DNA from 2 places in the Lacrimispora xylanolytica genome. Region 2 is predicted to be linked to the other one. Evidence: a T-box and tRNA genes for the amino acid it is inferred to sense, from the RefSeq annotation. Region 2 holds a T-box; the other holds one or more tRNA genes.
The links. The T-box of region 2 lies ahead of tyrS (tyrosine--tRNA ligase). A T-box ahead of a tRNA ligase gene usually reads a tRNA of that ligase, here a tRNA-Tyr.

Region 1 (5,447 bases), 1.1 Mb from region 2:
TAAAACCTCCAATATATATTTATGCCTTTGTCTCAGATATAACTTGAGATTCAGTAAATATATCGGATATTTTTCAGATAACTATATGCACTTTACTAATGTTTTACAATAATATACACAACTTTTACAAATCTCCTAGTTAGATCATACTTCATACTCCTGGTTATCACCTGGATGATGATAACTACCAACATCAACTTTATGCTGAATCAATTCAGAAAGCAGGTAAATAAAGATAGGGCGCAAAAAAACCTTGTACTCAATCGAGTACAAGGTTTCTCACAATTAATGCCGGCGACCGGAATCGAACCGGTACGGGAGGTAAGTCCCGCAGGATTTTAAGTCCTGTGCGTCTGCCAGTTCCGCCACGCCGGCAACTAGTGTAATCAAGGTACAGCCTCTTTTGACCAAGCAAAAAAAGCTCACCGATGAACAACATATTGATTATACAAAAACAAGCCTTTCTTGTCAACTGTTTTATATTGCATTTGCTCCTCATTTTAAATTTTCCTTTACAGCTGTTTAAATAAGCTATAAAAACAAGGAATTACGGCATTATCAGCAGCAGTAAACGTATCAATGCAAAAAGACAGGAAAACAAAATCATTGCTGGAAACATTTTACTGTTGCTTTCAAATTAATAATTTCTATGAACGGAACTCTTTGGGTAACCTATGATTATTAGCAATACTAGCGCTTTATTTTATTATTACAAAAACAAATCCAAGCCTCAAAAAATGAATATTGATAAAAAAAAGATAAAGTAGCAATTGTACCCCAGGCAAATTAGTGATAGAATCACCTTAAGGAGAAATTGTTTTTTCGCCTGTACAATATTATATAAAAACGAACCACTTAGGAGGTATTATATGGAGCGTATCGTAGTAATTGGAGCAAATCATGCTGGAACTGCGGCAATTAACACTATTTTAGATAACTACAAGGACAAGGAAGTCACGATTTTTGACTCCAATGACAATATCAGCTTTCTTGGATGCGGTATGGCCTTATGGATTGGAAATCAGATTCCGTCTTCCGAAGGATTGTTTTACTGCAGCAGGGAGATTTTTGAACAGAAGGGCGCAAAGGTATATTTAGAGACCATTGTCTATCATATTGATTTTGATAAAAAGCTGGTATTTGCCACTGGAAAAGACGGCCAGAGCTATCAGACTCCCTATGATAAACTTATTCTTGCTACCGGATCTCTTCCTGTCACTCCAACCATTGAAGGGACCGATTTAAAAAATGTTCAGTACGTAAAATTATATCAGAACGCAAAAGAAGTAATTGATAAGCTTCACGAAAACATGATCCGCAATGTAGTCGTAGTCGGCGCAGGCTACATCGGCGTGGAGCTGGCAGAGGCCTTTAATCGTATTGGAAAGAAAGTAACTCTCATTGATACTGCAAGCACCTGTCTGTCCGGATATTATGATCAGGAATTTACGGATATCATGTCTAAGAACTTAGAAAGCCATGGAATTAAGCTGGCTTACGAGGAAACCGTTACAAGCATTAAGGGTACCGGCAAGGTGGAGAAGATCGTCACTGACAAACATGAGTATCCAGCCGATATGGTGGTGCTTGGAATCGGCTTTAAGCCCAACAGCCAGCTGGGAAAAGACGTCCTGGAGCTGTTTAAGAACGGGGCTTATCTGGTAAATGAACATCAGCAGACCAGTCAGCCGGACGTCTATGCCATTGGTGACTGTGCGACCATTTATGATAATTCCATTCAAAAGACCAACTATATTGCCCTGGCTACCAACGCAGTGCGTTCCGGAATCGTAGCGGCTCATAATGCCTGTGGAACTCCACTGAAATCCATTGGAGTTCAGGGTTCAAATGGTATCTGTATTTGGGATCTTAAGATGGTCTCAACCGGAATTACACTGGAAAAAGCAAAGAAATTGGGCTATGACGCGGTTGCTACCGATTACGAAGACACCCAGAAGCCTGCATTTATCCAGCATGATAATTATAAGGTAAAAATCCGTATCGTATATGACAGAAAGACCAGAATCATCTTAGGAGCGCAGATGTGTTCTGAATACGATATTTCCATGGCAATCCATATGTTCTCTCTTGCCATTCAGGAACAGGTTACCATTGACCGCTTAAAGCTGACAGACATCTTCTTCCTGCCTCACTTTAACAAGCCATATAATTATTTCACCATGGCGGCTTTGATGGCAGAATAACAGCTGCCTGTCACTGAGACAAATAAAAAGTAAGCACAAAGAAGCCGGTATGATGATTATCATACCGGCTTCTTTCTTAATAATAACTGGGTGGAGAAGGATTCGAACCTTCGAAGTCGTCGACAACAGATTTACAGTCTGCCCCCTTTGGCCGCTCGGGAACCCACCCATAGCTTTTAACAAGCGATTATTATTCTAACATGTTGTCCCAAAAAAATCAAGCAGTTTTTATAAAAAATTATGCTAGTCCCTGTTGCCAACTAGTAGCACAGAGCTTACAGGGGGCAATAAAACCTTCACATTCCCCTCTATCACCGAGTATGAGAGCTTACCTACATTATAGCCACTCTCATAAGTCAGCATGACCCGGGACATGGTCTCGCCGCTCTTTAATCCAAGCTGCCAGACCGGTATGTGGACTTCCTGCTCATTTTCATGGCTGTTTACTGCAACGGCGCAGATACTGTCTCCTGTAAAGCGACCGTATGCAATGAGATGGTCTCCTGCTAAAAGCTGCTTTAAGGAGCCAATGCGGAGCGCTTTGATGGACCGGTGAAGATCAGTCATATACCGGTGGAATTCTATCAGTTCCATGTTTTCATTTCCCCAGGGGTAGGTTCGACGATTGTCTGGATCTGTCCAGCCGCAAACACCGGCCTCATCCCCATAATAGATGGCGGGAGCACCGGGCCAGGTCATCTGGAGCATCACACCCTGACGAAATATGCCGTAGCTGATTCCATCGGAAGCTCCCTCCGGTCCTTCTGTAGCCGTACGGCCTATTTTTTTATTGGTTCTTGTAAGGAAACGGGAATGATCATGATTGGAAAGCTGGTTCATGGCAGTGAACAATGATCCCGCCATCATACGGCTCATATGGTGGTTCATGGCCTTAAAAAAGGCTGCTCCGTCTCCAAAGAGCTTTTCATCCTTTTCATCACTATGTTTTTCCATACCAGTGAGAAACCAGGAGACCGGCTCCATAAAGGCATCGTAATTCATCACCGTATCCCATTCGTCACCTTTTAACCATTCTGAAGGGTCACCATAATGCTCCGCAAGTATGATGGCATCTTGATTGGCTGCCTTCACTGTCTTTCTGAAATCCTTCCAGAAGCTGTGATTGAATTGACTGCTTTGCCCTAAGTCAGCAGCTACGTCAAGGCGCCAGCCGTCGGCATTGTATGGCTTAGAAACCCATTTGGCAGCTATGTTAAGGATATACTGGTAAAGAGTATCAGAGCCTTCATAGTTAAGCTTTGGAAGTGTCGCATGACCCCACCAGCCATCATAAGAGCCGTTATAAGGCCAGTTCTCATCCTGGAAATTAAAAAAGGAATGATAAGGGCTTTCTTTTGAGACATAGGCTCCTGGCTCATAATTTCCTGAAAGCTCATAAATCCGTTCTCCATCCAGCCATTTGTGGAAAGAACCGCAGTGGTTAAACACACCGTCCAGTATGACCTTCATTCCCCTTTTGTGTACTTCTTTTATAAACCTGGAGAAGAAATCATTGCTCTCTTTTAGGTTTTCCTCTGCCGTGGTACGTATCATGTATTTGGTGGCATTCTGGTTGCTGGTGGCTTCAGAATCTAAAACCGCTCCCCCATCCATGGCTATGACACCGTAATGGGGATCAATATGGTCATAATCCTGACAATCGTATTTATGATTGGAGGGCGATACAAAAATGGGATTTAGATAAATTACTTCCACACCCAGATTTTCCAGATAGTCAAGCTTATCCCATACCCCCTGCAAATCTCCACCATAAAAGCTGCATACATCAAACTGATCGGGATACTTATTCCAGTCCCTGATACCGGTAACCTTCCTTTTTAAGTACACATATTCGTCATCTACCACATCATTGGCTGGATCTCCATTGCAGAAGCGGTCAACAAAAATCTGATACATGACGGCCCCCTTTGCCCAGTCTGGTGTGGAGAAGCCCGGTACCATTAAAAACCAGCCCTCAGATGGTATCTGATCTTCCACGCCCAGGCGGCTGTAATAACAGACCTGATTCCCTTTTACCACCTGAAAGCAGTACCGAATGGGATCACAACCTGCTTTTTTTCTGTGCTCATAATAATCGAACATTTCATCAGAGCTGGTTCTTTTCATGGCAGTTGGTTGTTCACTGCCGGCTTCTATATAATAGACCCAATCAATATCATTCAAGGCCGTCCGGAAGAGAAGAACTACTTCGTCCCCTTCTTCTGGTTCACAGGGAAACCGGAAGCTGTCAGTCTCGTCGGTAAATAATGCCTCTTTATTTAAAGCAACTTGCTGAAAGCACATACGTTCTTTCTTTCCTTTCATCCTAACTCTAATTCTATTCTATCCGATTGGTCCCCATTATACAACCCTGCCTAACCTCTAAAAAATGAAATAAAAAACGGTCAGCGGGGTAGCTGACCGTTTTTCGGAGAAGGTATTTCGTTTCTTATGGGGTGTAGCAAAAACTATATAATGTATTGGGGGGGTTTACATTTATAAATATACCACGCTGGAGAAAATAAGTGTGCACAAACATCATTTTTTTCAAAATAATTTTTTATGCATATTTTCCTATTCCGTCTATAGGTTACAAAAAAGTGCAGATTCCAGAAAGCAAACTTGGATACTTTTCCGGATTCTGCACCAATATTTTGTTTAAGCCAGCAATATTTATATCACTTCTGTGGGAACTTTGAAAAGTTCTTCAAACTCCTGCTGACCGATTTTTTCTTTTTCCATAAGCAACTGACAGCAGGCATGAAGTACATCTTCGTGTTTCACGAGAATTTCTCTTGCCTTCTGATAGCACTCATCAATGATTCGTTTCACTTCATTGTCAATGGTATTGGCAACCTGACCGCCATAGCTCTTGGTATGTGCCAGATCCCTGCCAATGAATACTTCATCACCGTCGTTGTCATAATTGATCATGCCTACCTTATCGGACATACCGAACTGGGTCACCATGGCACGGGCCAATGCGGTGGCCTGCTTGATATCCTGGGAAGCTCCGGTGGTAATATCACCGAAAATAAGCTCCTCAGCGATTCTTCCTCCCAAATCTACCATAATATCCTGCAGCATCTTTTCTCTGGTGTTGAACATATGATCTTTTTCCGGAAGAGGCATGGTATATCCGGCTGCACTCATTCCCGTTGGTATAATGGAAATAGTATGAACCGGTCCCTCGTCAGGAAGGAGATGGAATAAAATCGCATGGCCTGCCTCGTGGTAGGCTGT
Region 2 (5,447 bases):
GGGATGGGATCTGCCCCCTGGGCCACAAGATGAAAACCTCTGCTTTTTCTTAAATTGCAGGTATGAAAGCTCCTTTCATCCGGTTCCTTTCTTCTAAAATATGAAATATGAAAGGCATCCATATCTCCACTGTGATACTGGGGATATTCCCCTGTCCTCTTTGAAAGAGACGGGTCAAATAAATCCTTTCCCCCATTCCCGGATGCTCCAAAAAACAAAATGCAGAGTCCTTCATCGGTGATGGGCTTAAACTCCCAGGTTATTTTTATATTTTCCGGAAATTCCTCCGGGCACCATAGTACGTAATTAGCCTGCTGCCCCATTCCATGATCCAGTTCATTTTTCAGACACATGGTATTGTTTTCAAAGCTTATTCTGGCTTTCCCCTCCAGAATAAAACCTTTGATATCTTCTTCGTTGGAAAGGGGATTGTCATAGATTAGTTTCTCTTCAATCAGCTTAATATATCCTGCTGTATGATTCATTGTTGTGTTTCCTCCAATCATTTGTTTTTTTACACTCCACTGGATAATTATACCTCTACTGGATATTATTCTCAACCGTTTCAAGACGCTATTTCATCTTTCCAATCATTGCTAATTATGGTAGACTTATGACATACATACATGGAGGAGGAAGCTGCATGCAAATGCAATACACACAAACGATAAGCAACCAGAGTATTCTTGGAATTATCCGTCGTTTTTGCAGCTATATAGACACTAGACTTACAGAACATGGCACGCACGTAGCCTATATCATTTTCAGAATGATAAGGAAAACAGGACAGTATTCCCATGAAGAGCTTCGGGACATCTGCTTTGCAGCACAGATTCATGACATTGGAGCATTCAAAACAGAGGAAGTTTCAAGGATGCTACAATTTGAGACGAAAGACGTATGGAATCATTCCTTCTATGGGTTTCTTTTTGTCCATTATTTTTCTCCTTTAAAAGAGCTGGCACCCGCAGTGCTTCTTCATCACATCGGCTGGAAACACTTGAAAGACCAGGATCATCTAAGTGATAAGCTAAAGGATCTGGCACAGCTGATACATATCGCCGACCGGATTGATGTATCCATGTCCTTAGGGCACATGACCTGGGAAGATACCTTTCGTGCTTTAGAACAGGGAACGGATACTATATTTGCCCCTCACATATTAGAGCTTGCATCTCTTCTTGATTTTAAGGGCACCCTTGACGAGGAATGGAGACAGGATAAAGAATACGCAGATTTTTTAACCCAGATCCCTTTATCCGGAGATGAAATTACCGCATATCTAAAGATGCTTGTTTTTATTATTGACTTTCGAAGCCATTACACCGTGACTCATACCATAGCCACCACCAGCATCAGTTACGAGCTTGGACAACTGGCAGGTTTCTCGGAGGAACAGCTGAACCTGGTCTTATGCGGGTCTCTGCTTCATGATTTAGGTAAGATTGCAATCCCCGTTGATATTTTGGAATCTCCAGGAAAATTAAACAAAGAAGCCATGACGATCATGAGAACGCATGTGGACCATACCGAAGAAATCTTTGGGGGCCTGATTGACGATTCCATTGTCCGCATCGCCCTGCGCCATCATGAGAAATTAAACGGGACAGGATATCCAAAAGGCCTTACCGCCAAAGAGCTTACGTCAGAGGAGCGACTTGTGGCGGTTGCAGACATCATAAGCGCCCTTACAGGAACCAGAAGCTATAAAGAGCCTTTTCCTAAGGACCGCATACGGACCATACTGATCAATATGAAACGAGATGGCCATCTGGATTCTGAAATTGTAGATATGGCTGTCTGGAATCTGGACCAGATTCTTGATATGACAAAGATACGATGCCGTCCGGTTCTTAACATTTATGAAAAGCTTTGGAAGGAGTACGACCAATTCTTAGAGCTGAAATCCGGTCATGACAAAATACGGTTTGCCCTTTCCATTCAGGAGCCGATATCCCCAGTCCTATGGCCATAAAAATGGCCGGTATCGGAGGGAATGCCTCCTGATACCGGCCAACTTTTATTTTACAAATACTCTTACAAATTTCTTTTTTCCACGTTTTACAACCACACCTTCTCCGGAGAGCTGCTCTTTTGTAAAGAGAGTCTTTACATCGGTCACTGCTTCACCTTCTACGGTTACGCCGCCCTGTTCCACGTTACGTCTTGCCTCGGAACGGGTTGGTGCCAGACCAGACTTTTGTACGATTGTAAGAATATCAACGCTTCCATCTACAAAGTCAGCTTCTTCCATCTCCCATGCAGGCATATCTGCCGCATTGCCGCCGGCAAACAGCTCTTTTGCACTCTTTAAGGATTTTTCCGCTTCCTCTTCTCCATGTACCAGCTTCGTCAGCTCATAAGCAAGAATCTCTTTTGCCTGATTTAACTGGCTTCCTTCCCAGTGATCCATCTCATTGATCTGCTCAATGGGTAAGAAGGTGAGCATGCGGAGGCATTTTAATACATCGGCATCGGCTACATTTCTCCAGTACTGGAAGAAATCGAATGGAGATGTCTTTTCCGGATCAAGCCACACAGCGCCGGACTGAGTCTTACCCATCTTCTTACCTTCGGAATTTAAAAGAAGGGTAATGGTCATGGCATGTGCGTCCTTGCCTAATTTACGGCGAATCAGCTCGGTACCGCCAAGCATATTGCTCCACTGGTCATCACCGCCGAACTGCATATTACAGCCATAGCGGTTAAACAGCTCATAGAAGTCATAGCTCTGCATGATCATGTAGTTAAACTCCAGGAAGCTGAGTCCCTTTTCCATACGCTGCTTGTAGCATTCTGCCGTAAGCATACGGTTCACAGAAAAATGAGGTCCTACTTCACGAAGCATATCAATATAATTAAGCTCCATCAGCCAGTCTGCATTGTTGACCATAAGAGCTTTCCCTTCTGAGAAATCAATAAAACGGCTCATCTGTTTTTTAAAGCAGTCACAGTTATGCTGAATGGTCTCAATGGTCATCATCTGGCGCATATCGCTTCTTCCGGAAGGATCACCGATCATACCGGTTCCGCCTCCCAGCAATGCGATTGGCTTATTGCCTGCCTCCTGAAGACGCTTCATCAGACACAGTGCCATAAAATGGCCTACGTGAAGGCTGTCAGCCGTTGGATCAAAGCCGATGTAAAATACAGCCTTTCCTTCATTGACCATCTTGCTGATCTCTTCCTCATTGGTTACCTGGGCAATCAATCCCCTGGCTTTCAGTTCTTCGTAAATCGTCATAGCTATTCTCCTTAATTAAATAAAAATAAACCCCGTCCTATCAAAAGGACGAGGTTAAAATCTCGCGTTACCACCTTAAGTTCATAAGCAGCTCACACTGCTTACCTCTTTAAGTACCTGCTTCGATACTCTAGCACGTTAACGGGTGCGGGAATCCGTCACAGCCTACTGGGCAATTGCCGTTGGGTGTGAAGCTCAAAGATGTATTCACAATCCGTTTCCCATGCGCCTCTCATCTTCCGGCTGCTTTCTGTATGGTCCTTCGCACTGCTACTTGTTCTTATCAACGCTTTTATGGCGTATGAAGTTAATGACTAGTATATGTTTTTTTCCACGGTTTGTCAAGGCATTTCCTTCAAATGTCCTTTAAGTTCTTTTTGTGCCGGTACATATCTAAATCAGCATTTAAAATCGTATGATTCAGATCGTCACCCAAACGGTATTCCGCCACACCATAGGAAAAACAGGGACGAATTCCCTGAATCTCTTCACACTGCTTCTGGGCAGCTTTTAAGATTTTTTTCATCTCATCTGCATTTAACCGGTTGCTTAAGAGAACAAATTCATCTCCCCCAAAGCGGTACAGCCACATGTGCTTTCCTTTTGTCTTTAATATGGCGGAAGCAACGCTGCAGATTGCAGCATCTCCGCTGGAATGTCCAAATTCATCATTGATATTCTTTAAGTTGTCAAGATCGATCATCGCCATGGTGCATTCTGAATGACCGTTTATTTTCTCCAGCTGTTTTTCATAGGCAATCCGGTTATAGGTGCCGGTAAGCGGATCGTACAGGATCTTCTGTGTCGTCATAAGCAGAAAATATAGAATAACGAATGCCTCCGAAGCACTCCATACCAAAAAATGCAAATGAAACATAATCTCTACCATGATGGCAAATCCAATCACAATTAGAAAAAGAAGTAAAAACACCGTCTCCGCCTTGCGGTTTGGCTTTCCCCTCTGCCTTGCGGAACAGTAAATAAGAGATAACAGGTAAAAGACAGAGACCACAAAGGTAATAAAGAACAGGGGACCTCTTGTATATATATTTTCTCTGCTTACACGAAAAATAAACCCCATCCAGATGCTTAAAATGGAAAATACTATATTTATGGCCATAGGAAGATAAAACCATCTGGGAAACCGTTTGGAATCTTCCGTCTCGTAGATGAGCACAAGGATCATGGGCAGGCAGGGACTTATGGCAAAGTGAATAAACGTTGTCAAGGTTCTAAGCTTAACCCCCTCTCCCGTAGATAAGCCACTGAAACAATAATCTGCCCAGGTATCTGCTATCACCAGAAAGATCAGGCCGACTTCCCAAAGGAACAGCCTTTTGATTCGTTTTGAAAAAAGCTTGTCTGTAATCACCATTACCGCAAAAACCAAAAGAGCAATGGCAGGGGCATAATATGATTGCAGTGCATCCAAAAACATGGGATCCTCCTGAACAATAGAATTAATACATATGTCCATCGTAGCACCTAATCCGATCTTTTACAATTTAATAATCTTTCATTTATATGAAAATTTATTTATTATTCCGTATTTCCCTAAATAAAAGAGGAATTCCCCTGTTGCATGAAGCAGCAAGGGAATTCCATTTCCTTATTTAGCCTTTATCCAGGCACCGTTTTCACCCACCCGGTAGCCATCTGGAGTGACTGTATTCATCAGACATTCGCCGTTCTGGCTTAAATAATACCAGTTGTTATTAACAAGGACCCAGCCTGTTGCCATAGATCCATCCAGATTCATGTAGTACCATTTTCCTTCGGTCAACACCCAGTCTGTTTTCATGGCTCCGCTGGTCTCCATATAGTACCAGACACCCTGAACCTGATTCCAGCCCGTTGTCATATATCCCGTTTGTCCAAAATAGTACCAGGCTCCGTTTACCTTCGCCCATTCCTCCTTTGGATAGGTACCGTCTGCTTTTTTCAAACGCCAGCCGGACTGATCCATCTCCCAGTCTCCCTTTGTCTCATTGGAAGACGTCTTGATTCCATAATCCCGGTCAGAGTCAGAATCCCTGTCTCTATCTGGTTTTACAGGAGTCGGTTTCTCACCTGGCTCTGGATCCACTGGATCCGGCGTATCCACACCGATTCCTGGTAGTTTTGCTCCGGCACCTGCTTTATCAATCTTGCTGCCCTTTACAGGACGTAAGAAATCACCAAATTGAATTCTTCCATCCTGACG

Region 1: it has a tRNA-Tyr gene. The T-box ahead of tyrS (tyrosine--tRNA ligase) is inferred to sense a tRNA for this amino acid. The anticodon was not compared.

What each region holds. Positions count from the first base shown of each region.
Region 1 covers NZ_CP113524.1:292,553-297,999, reverse strand. The annotation lists tRNA gene OW255_RS01455 (tRNA-Leu) at 290-375, opposite strand; gene nox (H2O-forming NADH oxidase) at 870-2,204, shown strand; tRNA gene OW255_RS01445 (tRNA-Tyr) at 2,292-2,373, opposite strand; gene OW255_RS01440 (glycoside hydrolase family 13 protein) at 2,448-4,508, opposite strand; gene ftsH (ATP-dependent zinc metalloprotease FtsH) at 4,878-5,447, opposite strand, start outside.
Region 2 covers NZ_CP113524.1:3,688,260-3,693,706, forward strand. The annotation lists gene OW255_RS17160 (DUF1961 family protein) at 1-485, opposite strand, end outside; gene OW255_RS17165 (HD-GYP domain-containing protein) at 644-1,975, shown strand; gene tyrS (tyrosine--tRNA ligase) at 2,021-3,244, opposite strand; T-box leader at 3,286-3,540, opposite strand; gene OW255_RS17175 (GGDEF domain-containing protein) at 3,600-4,682, opposite strand; gene OW255_RS17180 (fibronectin type III domain-containing protein) at 4,854-5,447, opposite strand, start outside.